3 regions of the Caldifermentibacillus hisashii genome follow, and region 2 is predicted to be linked to each of the others. Evidence: predicted binding sites of a transcription regulator. Region 2 holds the regulator's gene; each other region holds the start of a gene.
The links. Region 2 encodes LexA, which represses DNA repair genes until DNA is damaged. Its sites were predicted from a motif close to CGAACATATGTTCG; they were not measured.
Positions count from the first base shown of each region.

Region 1: NSQ14_RS05855 (DNA repair exonuclease) is a predicted target of LexA. The motif match lies at 4,092-4,105, and genes of this name have one in related genera.
Region 3: NSQ14_RS10905 (DNA polymerase thumb domain-containing protein) is a predicted target of LexA. The motif match lies at 3,024-3,037, and genes of this name have one in related genera.

Region 1 covers NZ_CP155467.1:1,248,468-1,255,414, forward strand. The annotation lists gene NSQ14_RS05835 (long-chain fatty acid--CoA ligase) at 52-1,665, shown strand; gene NSQ14_RS05840 (DUF1641 domain-containing protein) at 2,034-2,459, shown strand; gene NSQ14_RS05845 (NAD(P)/FAD-dependent oxidoreductase) at 2,519-3,697, shown strand; gene NSQ14_RS05850 (YhzD family protein) at 3,753-3,938, opposite strand; gene NSQ14_RS05855 (DNA repair exonuclease) at 4,131-5,336, shown strand; gene NSQ14_RS05860 (ATP-binding protein) at 5,398-6,947, shown strand, end outside.
Region 2 covers NZ_CP155467.1:1,809,296-1,816,242, forward strand. The annotation lists gene NSQ14_RS08550 (aminotransferase class I/II-fold pyridoxal phosphate-dependent enzyme) at 1-310, shown strand, start outside; gene NSQ14_RS08555 (MerR family transcriptional regulator) at 557-958, shown strand; gene glnA (type I glutamate--ammonia ligase) at 1,053-2,390, shown strand; gene lexA (transcriptional repressor LexA) at 2,879-3,499, opposite strand; gene NSQ14_RS08570 (hypothetical protein) at 3,645-3,824, shown strand; gene NSQ14_RS08575 (YneB family resolvase-like protein) at 3,865-4,542, shown strand; gene NSQ14_RS08580 (DUF896 domain-containing protein) at 4,555-4,788, shown strand; gene sirA (sporulation inhibitor of replication protein SirA) at 4,940-5,392, shown strand; gene NSQ14_RS08590 (YneF family protein) at 5,526-5,744, shown strand; gene NSQ14_RS08595 (ABC transporter transmembrane domain-containing protein) at 5,937-6,947, shown strand, end outside.
Region 3 covers NZ_CP155467.1:2,283,087-2,290,033, reverse strand. The annotation lists partial or broken gene NSQ14_RS10925 (phenolic acid decarboxylase) at 1-36, shown strand, start outside; gene NSQ14_RS10920 (NAD(P)-dependent oxidoreductase) at 120-761, opposite strand; gene NSQ14_RS10915 (Rrf2 family transcriptional regulator) at 907-1,344, shown strand; gene NSQ14_RS10910 (tRNA dihydrouridine synthase) at 1,702-2,676, shown strand; gene NSQ14_RS10905 (DNA polymerase thumb domain-containing protein) at 3,072-4,331, shown strand; gene NSQ14_RS10900 (YolD-like family protein) at 4,425-4,766, shown strand; gene NSQ14_RS10895 (hypothetical protein) at 4,851-5,003, opposite strand; tRNA gene NSQ14_RS10890 (tRNA-Ser) at 5,188-5,276, shown strand; gene NSQ14_RS10885 (CPCC family cysteine-rich protein) at 5,374-5,529, shown strand; gene NSQ14_RS10880 (alpha/beta hydrolase) at 5,590-6,507, opposite strand; gene NSQ14_RS10875 (hypothetical protein) at 6,763-6,894, opposite strand.

The DNA.
Region 1 (6,947 bases), 560 kb from region 2:
AGTTTTTAAGTTTAATAAGTTGAAAACGTTTACAAAAGGAGATGAGGTAAAATGATGAACACCCCGCTAATTTTAACACAAATGATTGAAAGGGCAGAAAAATTTTTCCCTAACAAGCAGGTAATTTCACGGACTTCAACAGGTGTGCAAAGATTCACGTATAAGGAATTTGGTGAACGGACAAGGAGATTAGCAAGTGTACTGACTAAGTTTGGCATTACGAGAGGAGATAAGGTAGGAACCATTGCTTGGAACCATCACCGCCACCTGGAAGCATATTTTGCCATACCATGTATTGGAGCTGTTTTACATACGATCAACATACGCTTGTCCCCTCAACAAATTGCTTATATTATCAACCATGCCGGGGACAAAATTTTACTCATTGATGAAGACCTTTTGCCGATCGTAGAAAATTGTAAAGATGAACTGAAAAATGTTGAGGCGTTTATTATTATGACCGATCGGCCGGAATTACCGGAAACAAGTTTAAGTCCTGTGTATCACTATGAAGATTTACTGAGTGAAGGAGATGCATTATTTACTTTTGTAAAAGATATTGATGAAAATGACCCTGCCGGAATGTGCTATACTTCTGCCACAACCGGTTTACCAAAAGGTGTGCTTTATTCACATCGTGGAATCGTGTTGCATAGTTTTGCTCTTGGTCTGGCAGACGGGGGATCAGTGAGTGAAAAGGATACGGCCATGCCAATTGTTCCAATGTTTCATGTAAATGCATGGGGTCTTCCTTTTGCGTGTGTGTGGTTTGGCTCAAATCTTGTTTTACCGGGTCCAAATTTTACACCGAAAATTTTATTAGAATTAATGGTATCAGAGAAAGTAACCATTTCTGCCGGAGTTCCGACCATTTGGATCGGTGTTTTAAAAGAATTAGAAAACGAAAACTATGATTTGTCACATATCCGTTATCTTTTATGCGGAGGTTCAGCGGCACCAAAAGGAATTATTAAAATGTTTGAAAAGAAATATAATATTCCATTTATGCATGCCTATGGAATGACCGAAACAACTCCGCTTGCCTTAATTTCCAGATTAAAGAGCGAACATGACGAGTTACCGGAAGAAGATATTTATGAATTAAAGGCGAAGCAAGGGATTTTAGTACCCGGCCTGGAAATGAAAGTAATTGGTCAAAACGGAGAAGTGCAATGGGACGGTATCGAAATGGGGGAACTATGTCTTCGTGGTCCGTGGATTGCTTCCAGTTACTATAATGATGATCGTTCAAAAGAGACTTTTAAAGACGGCTGGCTCCATACGGGAGATGTAGTTACCGTTGATAAAGGCGGGTTTGTTAAAATTGTTGACCGAACGAAGGATTTAATAAAAAGTGGCGGGGAATGGATTTCATCTGTTGACATTGAAAACGCACTAATGGCCCATGAGGCTGTTTTTGAAGCTGCTGTCGTCGCCATACCGCATGAAAAGTGGCAAGAAAGACCCGTTGCCTGCGTTGTGTTGAAAGACCAATATAAGGATAAAATAACTGAGGATGAATTATATGAATTTTTGAAACCCCAATTTGCTAAATGGTGGTTACCGGATAAAATTCTTTTCATGAATGAAATCCCGAAAACATCAGTTGGTAAATTTTTAAAACGTGCGTTAAGAGATCAAGTAAAAGAATTATTGAATGTTTAAGGAAAATTATATTGCAATAAAAAAAGAGGGACGGCTATGTTCCTCTATCTATCGGAATATCACTGTTCTTTTAACTGATTTCTTCATATTTTAATTAAATAGAATGAGATTCATTCCCGATTTCGAAATAATTTTTGATTTTTAGTGACAAATTGTTTACAATAGTTATTGGGAAACAGTAAATCTCATATAAGTTTAAATCAATTTTTCTTGTTTTCTTATCAGGGTCCAAAATGGAGTAGGGGATAATTTGTGACTTTTAGAACATTCTGTGAAAGCATATTAGGAAGAGTTACAAATTAATAACATTCCATAATGGATTTTCAAATAACCCAATTTTTTATTAATAGGACGTGGAGGGGAATAGCATGTCAAATGTAATGGAAGATGGAAACATGGAAAAAACTTTACCTCAAGGTGAGCGCGATCTTTTGGATCAGTTGCTTAAGCCGGAAGTACAACAATCATTAACGGTGTTAGTGGAACAGCTTCCAAAGTTAACGGAATTAATAACGGTCCTGACAAAAAATTTAGAAGTCGTAAAATCCCTGGTTACCGATGAAGTCTTGAAGGAGGATACGGTGGGGGCGATTAAAGAAGTAGCAGAACCGGTGATTCATTCAGCGAAACATTTAGCAGCTAATGTAATTGAAGCAAAAGACCGTGCCGAAGAAAGTCAAGAAGTCATCGGTATTTTTGGTTTGTTGAAATTGTTAAAAGATCCACAAGCTCAAAAAATGTTACGTTTTCTTAATGCTTTCTTAAAAGTTGCGGCAGAAAAAGAACATAAATAATCAGTTCAATTGTGTGTATCTAAGGGAAAAGATTTTTACATATGAACGGAGGAAGAAAAATGTCGAAGGAAATTGTCATTTTAGGTGGGGGCTATGGCGGTGTATTGACCGCTTTGACAGTTCGTAAATATTTAGATGAAACAAAAGCCAAAGTAACAGTTGTGAACAAATATCCGACACATCAAATTATTACAGAATTACACCGACTTGCAGCAGGAAATGTTTCGGAACAACGAGTTGCTTTACCTTTGAAAAAATTGTTTAAAGGAACAGCGATTGATTTCATTGTTGCAGAAGTGGAATCTTTTTCGGTGGACAATAAACAAGTAAAATTATCGAACGGTGACACGTTAAGTTATGACATGCTCGTTGTCGCTTTGGGCAGTGTTACCGGATATTTCGGCATCCCGGGACTCGAAGAAAACAGTATGGTGCTCAAATCTGTGGATGATGCAAAGAAAATTCGTGAACATATTGAAGAGAGAATTCGTCAATATGCGGAAACGAAAAATCCGGAAGATGCGCATATTCTAATTGGTGGCGGCGGTTTAACCGGGGTCGAACTAGTCGGTGAAATTGCTGACTTGCTTCCGGAATTGACGAAAAAATATGGTGTTCCCCGCAGTGAAATAAAATTGCAACTTGTCGAAGCAATGCAGAAAATTTTACCGGTGCTGCCTGATACTTTAATTGAACGGGCTCAAAAAAGTCTGGAAGCACGTGGTGTTGAATTTTTAATTGGTCTTCCGGTAACAAAAGTGGAAGGCAATATCGTTTCATTGAAAGATGGCAGTGAAATCAAAACCAATACTTTTGTTTGGACCGGCGGAGTTCAAGGGAATCCATTAGTAGGCGAGTCCGGATTAGAAGTAAACCGCGGTCGTGCTTCCGTAAACGAATACTTGCAATCAACTTCCCATCAAGACGTGTTTGTTGTGGGTGACAGTGCAGTTGCTTTTGCCCCGGATGGTCGTCCATATGCACCAACAGCACAAAATGCATGGCAAATGGGCGAAACGGTTGGTTATAACTTATTTGCTTATTTGGAAGGAAAATCATTGGAAGTATTCAATCCGGTTAATTCAGGAACATTGGCCAGTCTTGGTCGGAAAGATGCAGTGGCTTCGGTCGGAGCAAATGGGACGGAATTACACGGAATCCCTGCTTCTCTATTAAAAGAAGCAAGTAATTTGCGCTATTTATCTCATATTAAAGGTTTATTTTCATACGCATATTAATGATACAATTGAAGCAAAAGCGCCGGAATTTTGTTATCCGGCGCTTAATCTTTTTTTATACATGAAATAACAGCAGTTTCCCATCCGGTGATACAAGGCGGTGCGTTTTATTCAATAAATCTTTTTCAGTTAACATTGTTTCTGCTAGCTGTTTTGCCTCTTGGTCACTTTTTGCCTCAATGGATTCATCCAATAATTTTTCCCCTGCTTGTTCAAAAGCCGTTAGTTTATAAATTGGCATTAAATTACCCCCATATCTTTTCAATAATAAATTTTTATCCCGCAATACTTAATTGATTCGACAAATTAATGAAAATTCCTGCATTCCGTCGGGAAATGTGTAAAAAATTTGTGTTTCCTTCGTGCATTATATATAAAAATATGGCATAATAAAAGAACATATATTCGTGCGATTAAGGATGGGGAGATTATCGTGAAATCAATCAAATTTATTCATTGTGCGGATTTGCATTTGGATAGTCCATTTGTCGGGCTAAAAAATATACCTGCCGCTATACACGAAAAAACAAAACGCTCAACTTTTGCATCATTTTCAAAAATTGTTGAGGTCGCGATTAAGGAAAGGGTAGATTTCGTGATTATTGCCGGAGACTTATATGATGGGGAAGACCGCAGCATCCGGGCACAATTGTTTTTGCGAAGAGAAATGGAAAGGCTCGAACAGGAAGGGATTGGCGTTTTCCTCGTCCATGGAAACCATGATCATTTATCCGGCAATTGGACAAAACTTGAATGGCCTAAAAATGTTTACCAGTTTCCGGCCACGGTAGAGGTCATTCCATATGAAACGAAAAATAAAACACGCATCCATTTCTACGGCTTCAGTTATCCAAAGAAACATGTCTTTGAACGGATGATTGATCATTACCAAAAAAAAGACGGAGCGGATTATCATATCGGTATTTTGCATGGCCACGATTCAAATAATCTCGCTCATTACAGCTATGCTCCATTTAAAGTGAAGGAGTTAATCGAAAAGGATTTTGATTACTGGGCACTTGGACATATTCATAAATCACAAATTTTACATAAAGAGCCGATGATCGTGTATCCCGGTAATATTCAAGGAAGACATAAAAACGAAACGGGTGCAAAAGGTTGTTACTTAATCGAGATGGATCATTTTGAAACGAGATGGAAATTTATCGAAACAGCTCCGATCCGTTGGGAAACGTGGGAATTAACCGAAAAAGAACCGTTTCGTTGTTTTGATGATTTTTATCAAACCATCATCGGAATAAAGGATTACTGGCGGCAAAAGGGGACCAATGTTTTTTTGCAAATAAATTTTAATGAAAACCAATTTGATGTATTGACAGACCGTATCGATCTTGAAGATATGTTACAACTATTACAAGAAGGTGAAGAACAGCAAGATTGTTTTATTTGGATTTATCAACTCGATATTCAGGAAAATGACACGAACAGGCAAGTTATTTCCGATGATTTTTTTCAAGAATTATCAAAGCAATTTCAACATGTTGATATAAAAGAACCGCTCTCTTTTCTTTTTGATCATCCGAAAGCAAGAAAATATTTAGCCCCTTTAACCGAGGGAGAACAACAACAAATTTTACATGAGGCTGAAAAACTCCTCTTTCGTCTATTAAAAGGGTAAAAAAGCCGGAACTAGGCGTGCTGCCACGGATGAAAAATGTTTTTCGCGAGGGGTGAAGATAATGATTATAAAAGAGTTAGTCATCTATGGGTACGGAAAGTTTGAACAATACTATCTAAAGTTACAGCCATTTTCTTTGATTTATGGAAAAAATGAAGCAGGCAAGTCTACCATCATGTCTTTCATCCATAGCATTCTTTTCGGCTTTCCATTGAAACAACAAAGTGAATTACGATATGAACCGAAAACAAGTTCCAAATATGGCGGTCGGATTGTTTTGGAAGACCCTGATTGGGGCATTGTCCAAATTGAACGGGTGAAAGGAAAAGCAATCGGTGATGTAACGGTAAAACTTGAAGACGGCACAATCGGTGATGAAGAATTGTTGCAAGTGATTTTGGGTGGTATGGAAAAATCGACCTATCAATCAATCTATTCCTTTGATATTCATGGGTTACAAAATGTCCAAAAGGTGAAAGGGGAAGAGCTTGGGAAATTTTTATTCTCGACAAGCGCGATTGGAACGGAACAAATTATGGAAACAGATCAGTTCCTTGATAAAGAAATGGACAAGCTGTTTAAACCAAACGGATCAAGGCCGGACATCAATAAACAAATAGCAAAGATGAAGGTGCTGGACAATCAATTAAAGGATGCCAAGAGAAAAATTATAAACTATGAAACTTTGTTGCAAAATTTAACGAACACGGATAACCAACTGGAAGCTAAACGGAAACAAATGGCGGATATTCAACAGGAAATTTTTGAAAAGAAAGAATGGAATCGGATATATCCGTTGTTTATGCAGAGAAAAAATCTTGAGGAGAAACTCACGGAACTGGGTGAATTTCAGTTTCCAAGTAACGGAATTACCCGTTATGAAAAGTTGGCAGCTGAATTACGTACAACAAAAAAACGGCTCGTCCCGTTAAATGAACAATTGGAGGAAATAACAAAAGAGCTCGAAACGATTGAAGTAGATGAACGGATTACGGAGAATAAAGAACCAATCCAATTCATTGTCGAGGATTTACCGAATTACCGTCAAGAAGCCGGAAAGTTGAAAGAGCTAGCCGTCCAAATCAACCAAATTGAGGATGAGTTGCTGCAAATAAAGACTAAGTTACATTATCAAGGTGATCTAGAAGCGATCAAGCAATTTGACTTAAGTTTTGCCAAAAAAGATCAAATCATGAAGCTGGTAAAGAAACAAATTCATCTGGATGAAAGAAAAAGGGAACTGGAGAAAAATGAAAATGAACTGGGGCAAAAATTAAAGCAGCAAAAATCATTTGTAAATGAACTTGCTCGCAGCCGCTTAAATAAAAAAGAACGGCTTCATTTGGAGAATGTACTTAAGCAGGAGCAAGAAATAAATGAAATTGAAAGCGAACTGAAGTGGATTGACAGTCAACTATCCCAGCTACAGAACAAACAATCGATTAAAAAATCAGGAAAAACGACCTTACTGTTTGTGTTTGGTTGTATTTGTATGATTACTCTTGCCTTATTTTGGTTTGATTATTGGCAAATAGCTTTGGGAATTTTATCGGCCTCAGTTTTATTTTCCCTGTTTCTCGTCATAACAGGATGGAGAAAAGCGTCGGATGC
Region 2 (6,947 bases):
CCTCATTCAATCTGTTCAATTTAATGATAAGGATAGAATGATCGCTTTCTGTCAAGCAATTCAGTATGCTTCTCCTGTTAATTCAAAATTTACACCTTATCCAAGTTATATGCCGGGGTATGAAGATGATGTGATTATGGCCGCAGGTACCTTTATTCAAGGTGCAAGTATTGAATTATCTGCAGACGGCCCAATACGCCCTCCGTATATTGCTTATGTTCAGGGGGGATTAACTTATGAACATGTCAAAATTGCTATTTGTCTTGCCGTCAACAGGTTAATTGAAAAACAGTTAATCACCATTGAATAAACATGAAAAAACACCCCAGCCATCTTTTGATTAGAACCCAAAAAGTTCTTTCGAAATGGTCGATATGTACAAACAATGGTCGGTTTAAGTTTTTAAAAAATTAGCTCTTTGTCGGTGAACCATTTTTTTATTTCTACATCCATCATTTAAGTCGTAAATAATATGTTAGATATGCTCACATGTTGTTGACATTATATTTAACATTGGATATAATGATAATAAATAATTTGTAAAGGGGGCGGAAAGGTGAGCGGAAAAGAAATTCGCAGATCCCTACCTTTATTTCCTATAGGAACTGTGATGGAACTGACGGAACTTACAGCGAGACAAATTCGGTACTACGAAGAACATCAATTGGTGGTTCCGGCACGGACAAAAGGGAACCAGCGAATGTTTTCTTTGAATGATATCGATAAGCTCTTGGAAATTAAAGACCTTTTAGATCAAGGCGTTAATATCGCAGGGATTAAACAAATCTTTGCGATGAAGGAACTGGAAAAGTTAGAAAAGCAAAACCGAAAAAAGGAAAGAGACCAAGAAATTTCGGAAAAAGAACTAAGAAAGATCTTAAGGAATGAGTTACTTACCAACAGTCGAATCAATCGTTCTGATTTACGGCAAGGGGACATGTATCGTTTCTTTCACTAGGAGCATACAAAAAAAGAACCACATTCGTATTAATGAGGTTATCACAATCAATAGAGTTAAAGATTATTAAAGAAAATGATGGAGGAAAAAGACAATGGGAAAAAAATATAATCGCGATGATATTATTCGGATGGCAAAAGAAGAAAACGTGGCTTTCATACGTTTGCAATTCACAGACATTTTAGGAACGGTTAAAAACGTAGAAATTCCATTGAGCCAACTTGAAAAAGCACTGGATAATAAAATCATGTTCGACGGTTCATCGATTGAAGGATTTGTCCGTATTGAAGAAAGTGATATGTACTTATATCCGGACTTAGATACTTGGGTGGTCTTTCCGTGGACGGCCGGTCGTGGTAAAGTGGCTCGGATGATTTGTGATATTTACAATCCGGATGGTACACCATTTATGGGAGATCCGCGTAACAATTTAAAACGAATTGTTGAAGAAATGAAAGAACTCGGTTTTACACAATTTAATTTAGGTCCTGAGCCTGAATTTTTCTTGTTTAAATTGGATGCTAACGGAGAACCGACAATGGAATTAAACGATCATGGCGGTTATTTTGATTTGGCACCGACTGATTTAGGTGAAAACTGTCGAAAAGACATTGTCGTTGAACTGGAAGATATGGGTTTTGAAATTGAAGCATCCCATCACGAAGTAGCACCCGGTCAACACGAAATTGATTTCAAATACGAAGATGTTGTTACTGCCTGTGATGAAATCCAAACTTTTAAACTGGTTGTAAAAACAATTGCACGTAAACATGGTCTTCACGCAACATTTATGCCAAAACCGCTTTTTGGAATTAACGGTTCCGGAATGCACTGTAATATTTCTTTGTTTAAAGAGGGTGCCAATGCATTTTATGATCCAACAGGTGAATTGGAATTAAGTGAAACAGCCTATCAATTTATGGCTGGAGTTTTGAAACATGCGCCAAACTTTACGGCTGTTACAAATCCAACAGTTAACTCATACAAACGGTTAGTACCGGGATATGAAGCACCGGTTTATGTTGCATGGTCGGCACGAAACCGTAGTCCATTGGTTCGGGTTCCTGCTTCAAGAGGGATGAGTACCCGTATTGAATTGCGTAGCGTAGACCCGTCTGCTAATCCGTATTTAGCTATGGCGGTTATATTGAAAGCTGGATTAGATGGTATCAAGAACAAACTAACACCTCCAAGTCCGGTAGATCGAAATATTTACGTCATGACAAAAGAAGAACGTGAGGCAGAAGGAATTAATGATCTTCCCGGAACATTGCAATCAGCTTTAGAGAAATTGCAAGAAGATGATATCATTATGTCAGCTTTAGGAGAACATATTTTAACAAACTTTATCGAAGCGAAAGAAATTGAATGGGATATGTTCCGTACGCAAGTGACACCTTGGGAGAGAGAACAATATTTGAAATTATATTAATTTTTAAGGGTGCTTCCTTTTTGGGAGGCACCCTTTCATATAGTATAAGAAAGTATAAAAATACAAGCAATTAACTTGGGATTAGTTTTATTGTCTAGCTACGAGCGCCAGCGACTGAGAAACTAACTCCCCTTTAATGTGCTCCTGCGCCATAGCCTATTCGAGGAAGCGGATGTTCAGCTCGTCGCAAAGCTTCATGAAGTATATCAAGGAAGATTACTCATGAAGTTCACTCTAGGAGTAGCTTCACTACGATAAGTCAACATCGGCTCGTCCCTCACCGTGTTTCCTTTTCCTTAGAAAAAGCTACTCGCTTTTTCTTCGTGCGATGCTTATTCAAGGAAGATTATTCAAAGTCCTCGAAAAAGCTAATCGCTTTTTCTTCGTGCGATGCCTATTCGAGGAAGCAAATCTGTTCTCATTGCGGGGCGCTCCAGTTTGTACGTCGCTAAGCGGGCGCTCTGCGCTTTTCTTATGATTATAAAAGTTTAATATATTTGTCGATAGACGCCGATTACTTTTCCAAGTATCGAAACATTCGGAACAATAATTGGGTTCATTGTTGCGTTTTCCGGTTGTAGTCGGATATAGTTTTTCTCTTTATAAAAACGTTTTACAGTTGCTTCATTGTCCTCAGTTAAAGCGACAACGATATCACCGTTTTCTGCGGTACTTTGTTGTCGGACAATTACATAGTCTCCATCTAAAATACCTGCCTCAATCATACTTTCTCCCATAATTTCCAACATGAAAACAGGATCTCCACTGGGAGCAATTTTTTCCGGCAGAGGAAAATAGTCTTCAATATTTTCAATAGCGGTAATAGGCATTCCGGCGGTTACTTTACCGACAATTGGCACTTTCCGCACAGGAACATCAGGTTCATTCAACCCTTTATTGTCGAGAATTTCTATCGCTCTCGGTTTAGTAGGGTCGCGGCGGATTAGTCCTTTGCTCTCAAGTCTGGCTAAATGACCGTGTACCGTTGAACTGGAGGATAGACCAACCGCTTCACCAATTTCACGAACCGATGGTGGATACCCTTTTTCTCTTACTTCTTTTTTAATAAAATCTAAAATTTCCTGTTGACGTTTGGATAATTTAGTCATATTCAACACCCCTTAGCATATTTTTCTATAGTATATCATAACTGACATTATTTTGACAAACATAAGTTCGAAATTTTTCTTGACTCAAATATACGTTCGTTTTATAATAAGGTTACGAACTAATATTCGTTAACGGGGTGATCGAATGTTATTGCAAAAATTGTGGAAAAATTATTCTTATGTGATTCTATTATTACTCATTTCATTTATTTGTGGACTCATTTATGTACATATATTATCATCCTCAAGCGATGAAACGGAAAAAATAGAGGATCATAAAGATTTAGAACAATATACGGTTGAAATGACAAGTATGAATGAATAATATATACTATAATACAAACAATGTTTTAGAAGGTGTTGTTTTGAAAGCGATCATCTATTGTCGGGTAAGTACGGAAAAAGAGTCACAAGAAACATCATTGGCCAGACAGGAAGAAGAACTTAAAGCTCTTTCAGAAAGGTATCAATTTCAAGTCGTTGATACAATTTGTGAGCAAGCAAGCGGGTATGATCTTGACAGACCTGGTATCCTTGAAATATTGGAGAAAATTAAAGAACACCAAATCCAAGCACTTTTAATTCAAGATGAAACGAGACTTGCCAGAGGGAATGCAAAAATCGCCCTTCTTCACGTATTGTTTAAACTGGGAGTAAAAATTTATACAATCTCTCATCAAGGTGAATTACAAATTTCCGAAGCGGATTCAATGGTATTAAAAATTATAAGTCTTGTGGAAGAATACCAAAGAAAGTTACATAACAGTAAAATCAAGCGCGGGATGGAACGTGCTGTTCGGGCCGGATACAGACCGGAGCAGAATTTATCAAATCGTGGTGAAAATGCCGGCCGTGATAGAAAAGAAGTTCCATTGGAAGAAATTATTCGATTACGAAACATGGGACTGACTTTTTCAGATATAGCCGCAACGTTAAGGGGATTCGGATATTCAGTATCCAAGGCAACCGTACATAGACGTTTTCAAGAATATTGTCAAGAAATGCAAGTCAATAACAAAGATAACCATGTTAATTATAAATAAAGGAGTTTTCATATGCTTTCAAAAGAAAAACTGGCCAGAATTAATGAATTGGCAGCAAAGAAGAAAAGGGAAGGGTTGACAGTGGAAGAAGCAAAAGAACAGTCAAAATTGAGAAGTGAATATTTGCAATCCTTCCGAAATTCATTTAAAAAAACAATTGAAAATGTAACAGTCATTGATCCGAATGGAAATGATGTTACACCTGAAAAATTGAAGCAACTTAAGAAACGAAAAAGATACCATTAATCATTTAAAAATGAGTGTTTGACCAAAGACTACAAGAATTCGACAAATATAGAAGAAATTTTTCTCAATAAAGCGACATTTTTTTTGTCTCCCGCCTATTAAAATATATATAAAAGATTTGTCCAATTATACGAAAAAGGGGCGGGAGATTATGAGAAAATACGATATGTATATCATTAAGGAATTATTTGCAAATTTTTACTATGGTAGAGAGTATTTCTTTTATCATTTATTTAAGGAATATGAAACAGCAAATAATAAAACGAAAAAGATCCTTTCAAAACAAATTGACTATATTTCTTCGTCGATACCGGCAATCCAAATTTATAAACAACTAATCGAACAATTACAAGGAAGAAAAGATTTCATTATGAATAATGGGATGTTTCTCGTAGAAAACAGTCGAGGTTCAGTTAATTTTAAAATATATCCAAAAAAATGTGTTATGCAATCGACCGGGACAATGGATATCGATATGATATTTATGGAAGCGTTAAGAAAGACTGAATTCAATTTTCTAGTTGTTGATTTGGATAATGGACGTTTTGGTTGGATTAAACCGATGAAGGATCATCATTATTTGGAAACTCTATCCTCTCGGTGAATAGTTTCTAGTGATTTTGTTAATTAAGTATTGAAATTTTCACCAAAACATGGGAAAATTTAAAGGTTCTGTATTGTAAAATGAAAGTACGTTTAGTAAACTGAATAGTAGACAACAAGAAGGAGGATTTGCAATGGTTTGGTGGGGATATTTACTAATTTTTGTTGCCCTCTTAGCAGGAATTGCCATCGGATTTTTCCTTGCACGCCGTTATATGATGGACTATTTGAAGAAAAATCCACCAATCAATGAACAAATGATTCGCGTGATGATGATGCAAATGGGAATGAAGCCGAGTCAGAAAAAAATTAATCAAATGATGAATGCCATTAATAAACAACAACCGAAGTAATTTTTTACTGCTCTTTTAAAAAGAGTTTTCAAATATATGGATTCTATAATAATCGAAGTCAAACATTGATTTTGTCCATATACGAATATGATCGTTTTTATCGGAACAGATCCGATATGAACGATCTTTTTTGTACATAGAGATGTATAAATTTTGTAAGGATCTTATATCATCAAAATATGGAGGGGAGCTATGAAAGTCTTTTTCGAATTAGCATGGTTTTTTAAAAAAGAAAAGAAGTCGTATATGATTGGCATCATATTGTTATTATTTGTTGCGTTGTTGCAACTAATTCCGCCCAAAATTATCGGTTTTGTGGCTGATGATATTGGCAGCAACCGTTTGACATGGGGGAAAATGGGTATATGGGTTTTTGCCCTTATTATAACATCATTACTTATGTACATATTACGCTATTATTGGAGGATTTATATTTTTGGTAGTTCTGTGAAATTAGCACGGATTTTAAGAAGTCAACTTTATGAACACTATACAAAGATGCCCTCCTCTTTTTATCAACGGAAACGTATTGGTGACTTAATGGCACATGCCACCAATGATATACAGGCAATCCAGCAAACAGCCGGCAGCGGAGTTCTAACTGCTGTTGACTCTTTAGCAACAGGCGGATTTGTCATTATTACCATGGCGGCAACAATCAGTTGGCAATTGACATTAATCAGCTTACTTCCACTACCGCTAATTGCTTTATTAACTAATTGGTATGGGACCAAACTTCATGCACGGTTTGAAAAAGCTCAAGAAGCCTTTTCTTTATTAAATGGCAAAACCCAAGAAAGTATTTCCGGTATGAAGGTCATCAAAACATTCGGCCAAGAAAAGGAAGATATTGAAGCATTTAAGAAACAATCCACCGATGTTGTAGAAAAAAACATCGCTGTTGCAAAAATTGATGCCTTATACGACCCAACGATTTCTGCCTGTGTCGGCATTTCTTTTTTCTTGTCCATCGGGTTCGGAGCATACTATGTTGTTAAAGGAAGCATTACAATTGGTGAATTAATTTCTTTTAATACATATTTAGGTTTGTTAATTTGGCCGATGCTCGCTTTCGGTTGGTTTTTCAATATTGTTGAACGTGGGCGTGCTTCATACGACCGCGTAAAACGATTATTAGAAGAAAAGATGGAGATTGCCGATTCAGATGTGAGCATAAGTCTTATCCCAACCGGTGATATTGAC
Region 3 (6,947 bases), 470 kb from region 2:
GATGACATCCGCTCAGGAAAACTAAAATTTTCATAAGCAACATAAACAAATTACACGAAAAAAGTTGGAAAAAACCAGCCTTTCGCTTTGAAAGGTTGGTTTTCTTCTGACTGCTGCTGTTATTCCGCTTCGCCGACAACAGAAAAACGTTCGTTTTTGTGCTGTGGATTTTCAATTTCATCTAGGATCGCAATCGCGAAATCTGCATAGCTGATGTAACTCTCCCCTTTTGAATTCAAAGTAAGTACATCTCCGCCTTTTTTGTAGGAGCCGGTTCGTTTACCTGCCGGATCAAAGAACCCGGCTGGACTTACAAATGTCCATTGGATACCGGTGGAATGCTGCAGATCTTCTAAATTCTGCCCCTGGTTTTTCGCAGTTGGCAGGAATGCAGCGGGAAAATCAGGTGTATCCATGACACGAACGGTTTTTGATTCATCCGTAAATAGGCTGCCGGCACCGCCAACAACGATAAGGCGTGTGTTGGGAGCTGCCTTTAAAGCTTCGATTAAAACCCGGCCGGCTTCCACATGTTGATGTTCCTGACCGGGAGCAGCACCAAATGCATTAACGACAACATCATATTTTTGAAGATCTTCGGATTTGATATCGAAAATATTTTTTTCAACCACATGAACCTGTTTGTTTTGAATTTTCGAGGCATCCCGGACAATTGCTGTCACTTCATGGCCTCTTTCAACAGCCTCCTGAAGAATAAGGCTGCCTGCTTTTCCGCTGGCACCAATGATTCCAATTTTCATATGGCATTCCTCCTAAGATATGTAATTTGTTTTGTTACATGTAATCATTATAATTACAAGTGATGAAAATGTCAATGCTATTTATTTTTGATTTAAGTTATACTATACTTGTAATCATATGAATTACATGAGGAGAGTGACTAAAATGTCAATCAGCAGCCGTTTTGCTGTCGGGATTCATATATTGGTTTTAATTGAAATGAATAAAGATGGCGTGAGTTCTTCCGAATTTTTAGCCGAGAGTGTCAATACAAATCCTGTTGTCATCCGGAAAATCATGGGAATGTTGAAAAAATCCGGTTTAGTAGAAGTGCATCCGGGAAAAGCGGGGGCAAAACTGGCAAAAGACCTGTCCGACATTACACTGCTTGATGTCTATAAGGCGGTGAATGTTGTCCAGGACAGGGCGTTATTTAGCATCCATCAGAATCCTAATCCGAAATGTCCTGTGGGAAGAAATATTCAAGATACAATTGAACCGATATTTGAAGCATCCCAGATCGCAATGGAGAAAGTTTTAGAGAACGTGACATTGGAAGATGTGGTAAAAGATATTTCCAAAAAAGAGAACATTATTTGTTAAAAAAGACATTCCAAATCGAATGTCTTTTTTCATTCTTCATCGTGCTCTGTAAGTATCCGATATTTCTCATTAAAAGAATTTATAATGGTTTAATGCCATATTGAGAAGATTAACCTGTTAGTCATACTTTTCAAGTTTGTCTTATCTATAGAATACTCTCGGTGATGCAAAAATCGAAGCAGAAAGCCGTATACTCGCATTCAAGATAAACTCAATTTTAAATGGGAATGTTCAAAATATACTATCGTTTGATAAAAAGGGCAGAAGCATGATATAAGTGTAAAAGGCATATTTTTGTTTTTTATTTGAAATAAATGTTTGACCTGTTATTTCATATGATAGGATGTGAAATGAAAAATGAAAAATAACTTTTGGCGTGAACTACCACGGCCATTTTTTATACTTGCACCAATGGAAGATGTGACGGATGTTGTTTTTCGTCATGTCATAAGTAATGCCGCCAGACCGGATGTGTTTTTTACAGAGTTTACCAACACGGAAAGTTTTTGTCACCCTGAGGGAAACATGAGTGTGCGCGGGCGCTTGACATTTACAGAAGATGAACAGCCGATTGTGGCCCATATATGGGGGGATAAGCCGGAATATTTTCGGCAAACGAGTATCGGTGTGGCAAAGCTTGGGTTTAGTGGTGTGGATATTAATATGGGCTGTCCGGTACCGAATGTGGCATCCAAAGGGAAAGGAAGCGGTCTGATTCGTCGTCCGGAAGTCGCTAGTGATATCATCCAAGCCGCAAAAGCAGGAGGATTACCTGTAAGTGTAAAGACAAGGCTTGGCTACACTGATGTGGACGAGTGGCGGGACTGGCTGACACATGTATTGAAACAAGACATTGTGAATCTTTCTATTCATCTGCGTACAAGAAAGGAAATGAGCAAAGTAGATGCCCATTGGGAACTGATTCCGGAGATTAAGAAACTTCGTGATGAGGTGGCACCAGACACACTTTTGACAATCAACGGGGATATTCCCGACCGGCAAACCGGTTTGAAGCTTGCCGGTCAATATGGTGTTGACGGAGTTATGATTGGCCGCGGTGTTTTTAAAAACCCATTTGCTTTTGAAAAAGAGCCGAAAGAACATAGCAGTAAGGAATTGTTGGATCTGTTAAGGTTGCATTTGGATCTCTTTGATAAATACTCGGAATTAGAACCGCGTTCTTTCAAACCTCTTCATCGCTTTTTTAAGATTTATGTCAAAGGGTTTAATGGTGCCGGTGAATTGAGAAATCAATTGATGAACACAAAATCTACCGAGGAAGTCCGCGCATTGCTTAATGCCTGGGAAGAAAGAGTTCCATTGTTTCAGTAAAACGTGACGTGGGGGGCAAAGACGAGCCGACAGTAGCCCGGGGCAGATCAGGAAAAAAATGCTGCATCCGGATTACTATCCGCCCTAATTTAATAGAAGTACAAACTAAGGCTGGGTCCATGAATGGGTCCGGCTTTTTTTTACTTTTCTTGGCCATTTGTTTGGCAAAAGTCAGGGTAGATTTCTCTTGTTATGTACACTCTTTTTTCTATCTTTTCACGAACCTGCTCGTCCATACAATACCCTGCAAACGCTTGTCTTAATATTAGTTTGCCAATGAGGATATTGGAAAAAATTGTTATTGAAAACGAACTTATATTCTTATAAAATGATGCATATACTTATTTCAAACATACGTTTGTAATTGTGCCCCGGGTTTTGAAGGAGATGGTAAAATGGTGGATTATAGCCGTTTGCCGGATCAACATATTTTGTGTGTTGATATTAAGAGTTTTTATGCCAGTTGTTCAGCAGTGATGTATGGGCTTGATCCGCTCGAATGCTATTTGGTCGTTGTCGGTGATAAACAACGGGAAGGAAGTGTTGTGTTGGCTGCCTCCCCGCAGATGAAAAAAGAGTTTGGGATTCAAACAGGATCCCGCTTGTTTGAAGTGCCAAATGATCCACGGATAGAAATTGTTGAGCCGCAAATGGCGACTTATTTGCGGGTATCAACGGAAATCACTCGACTGTTCAATCGTTATGTGCCAAAAGAAGCTATTCATGTTTACAGTGTCGATGAGAGTTTTATTAAGGTTGATGGAACGGCACATTTATGGGGTGGAGTCAGACAGATTGCCGAAAAGATAAAAGACGATTTGATGCGAGAATTCCAGCTGACTTGTGCGATTGGAATCGGCCCCAATATGCTCATGGCAAAACTGGCCCTGGATTTGGATGCGAAAACATCCGGGATTGCCCACTGGACATATGAAGATATACCAAAAAAGTTATGGCCTGTCTCACCCTTGAAAAAAATGTGGGGAATTGGCAGCCGTCTCGAAAAAACATTAAATAATATGGGGATTTTTTCAGTCGGGCAATTGGCTCATTATGACTTGGAAAAATTAGAAAAGAAATTTGGCATTATGGGGAATCAGCTTTATTACCACGCCTGGGGAGTCGATCTATCAGAAATCGGGGCGCCGATCATGGACGGTCAAGTCAGTTTCGGCAAAAGTCAAATTTTGTTGCGCGATTATAAAAACATAACCGAAATCAAGCATGTCATCTTAGAAATGTGCGAAGAAGTAGCAAGGCGGGCGCGGACAGGAAAATATGCGGGACGGACAATCAGCCTTGGTATTGGTTACAGTCATGAAGAATTAGGCGGCGGATTTTATCGGTCGAAAACGGTTGAAACACCGACGAATATTACAATGGATCTGTACCGGGTTTGTTTGGAGCTTTTTAACAAGCATTATGACGGGCGAACGGTACGGCAAATTTCCATTGCTTTGTCCAATATTGTCCCGGATGAAAGCATTCAGCTCGATTTATTTGATCCAAATTTATGGAAGAAAAAGAAATTAGGTTATACCGTGGACAGAATTCGTCAACGGTTTGGTTCTGCCTCCCTGCTTAGAGCAGTTTCCTATACGGAAGGGGGAACAGCACGGAGAAGGGCGAAACTTGTCGGCGGGCATAAAGCGTAATCATTTTTGGAAAATGTACCGACGAGACACCTGATTATAAAGATCGGATAGACCTGCTTTATAGTATTTACTGTATCATTAAGCGGGAAAGGGATGATGAAGATGATTCGCGATCGCGGACGAATCAAATGGACGGCAATGATGCTGCCGGAGCATGTCAAAATGTTGCGTGATTGGGCAGAAGAGGATTTGTGGGAATCACCAAAGGAATTGGATGAACAACAATTGGAAGAATTTAATGAAAAGGTACAAGTGGCCAAAGCAATGAATAGAAAGGTGACCATTCAATATTATGTCGGACATCATTACAAGACAATCAACGGAAATATCCGCTCGTTTGACACCCTCCAAAACGATATACAAGTGGTAAATGAAGAAGGAGATATCCATTCCATCCCACTGGCGGCGATTACTGCCATCGAATATATGGAATGACTTGTTAATCAAAAAAAAGGAGATAAGAGCCAAAGGAAGTGCTCGATTCTCCTTAATGCTAGGCAACCATTGAATAGATATCGTTTAGCTTTTTAAAATCCGCCAGCCAATATATAAGAAAACGATGAATATCACTGCTGTAAATAGAAAAGAAATCATGCCAAAAACAAGTTTAAACATAATTTTAATAAGGAAAATGGCTAGGAAAAATAGAAGTATTAATTTTAGTAATTTCATCTAAAGTCCTCCCGTAAATAGAAAGAAATATGATAAGAAGCATATCTAACTATAGTTTAACATTGTTTCCCTTTTATTGCGATGAATTGTTTTATTTTTTGACAACGGCTGGCAAAATTTTTTTTTGAAAAATAGTGACAAGCAAGTGATTTTCCTATATAATATCATATGTTGTTAATTATTTGGAGAAGTACCCAAGTGGTTATAAGGGGACGCACTCGAAATGCGTTAGGGCGGGTGACCGTCGCGTGGGTTCGAATCCCACCTTCTCCGTTTTTGTATCCTGAAATCTTTTAATATGAAAGAAACAATTGATACGACTGCTTTTGTGGTCGTTTTTGTTCTATGTTAAGAAATAAGGTGAAATAGGATGATTAAGATAATTGACTGCCCGGTATGTGGTCAAAAGGTTGAAATTTTCGATATCTGTGACCATTGCGGATGGCAAAATAGTGGACCTGGAGAGAAAGAATCTGATCCACAAGGACCGAATAAGATAACATTAAAAGCGGCAAAAGAGGCATAAAAAAAAATAATTGGTAAAAGCACGTAACTTATTTAAAAGTTAGGTGCTTTTCTTTATAGACTACAAATTTACATATTTCTCTAAAAACTGGTCGATTGCTTTTTCATAGTCTTCCCGGTTTTCATTGAGCGACTGGGCATGACCGCCGTTTTTCGCCATAAACAACATTTTCTCTCCTTTTTTCTGCTCATATAAATCCTTCGTCATATACGGCAAAATATAGTCATCTTTTTCACTATGAATAAAAAGGACCGGCTGTTTAATACGATTAACGACAGCAATCGGTGAAACATCATTCAGTGAAAATCCACCGCGAACCTTGACAAACATATTTCCAATAGGAAGAATCAATTTTGAAGGCATGTACTTAAATTCACATTTTGTTTGATAGGTAAGGAGTTCCTCTAAGTCAGAAAATGGACAGTCAACAATATAAAAATGCGCCCGGCCGTTCAGTTCCCCGGCATACAATAAAGTAGTTGCGGCACCCATGGATTCTCCGTGAATTCCTAAAAGAAGGTCTTCCCCTTCCTCAATAAAAAGCCAATCGACCACTGCTTGTAAATCGAATTTTTCATAGTATCCGTAACTGGTCGTGTCTCCACCGGTTTTTCCATGCCGTCGTTGATCATAAATCACAGCATTAAATCCCCGGTTCAGAAAAAGATTCACATATTTGAGAGAACTCATTTTGCTTTCCGTAACCCCGTGGCTGAAAATGACGAATCGCTTTGAATCATACGGCCGAATCACCATTGCACTAATTTCATAACCATTTGGGGAAGGAATGCTCACTTCCTGTTTCGGCAAAGATGAAAATTTGTCCGGATCAATATGTTTTAGTTTCGTATCTCGGTCAATAATCGCTTGCTCGTCTTTTTTCTTAATATGTAGTACCCGTTCCGAAAAGTAGGTCCCTACAGAAGCAACCGTTGTTCCTAGTATGGCGCTAAGGCCTAAAATATGTCTTTTTTTCACACTAACCCCTCCATGGAAAGTAAACATCATCGCCTTAAAGTTGCGTATGTCAATTTCATTGGCAAAATTATTATCCCCTCTATTTTAAGCCTCATTTTTTAATTTTAAAAGGAATTTTCAGTGAAAATTAAGTGATTTTTCAATTCAATTATGCGAATGTATGAGTGACGATTATGGGGGGGACTTGGTGATGGTTTTGCGAAAATAATAACGGAGACCGGAAAAGAATCTGTTTGATGGTCTCCGTAAAAGACATTATTGCGGTGTATTTTGTCGTTTTGTCGGGTGAATGGCGTTTTCTAAATCTTCAGCTGCCATTTGCTGTTTTACGGTATCTGCATTGGGCTTTCCTTTTTGGCTGTATCCTTTATCCTTTTTCTTACTCATCAAAATTCTCCTTTCCGAAAAAGACTCATCCGTATTTTAAGGAAAAACCGAAA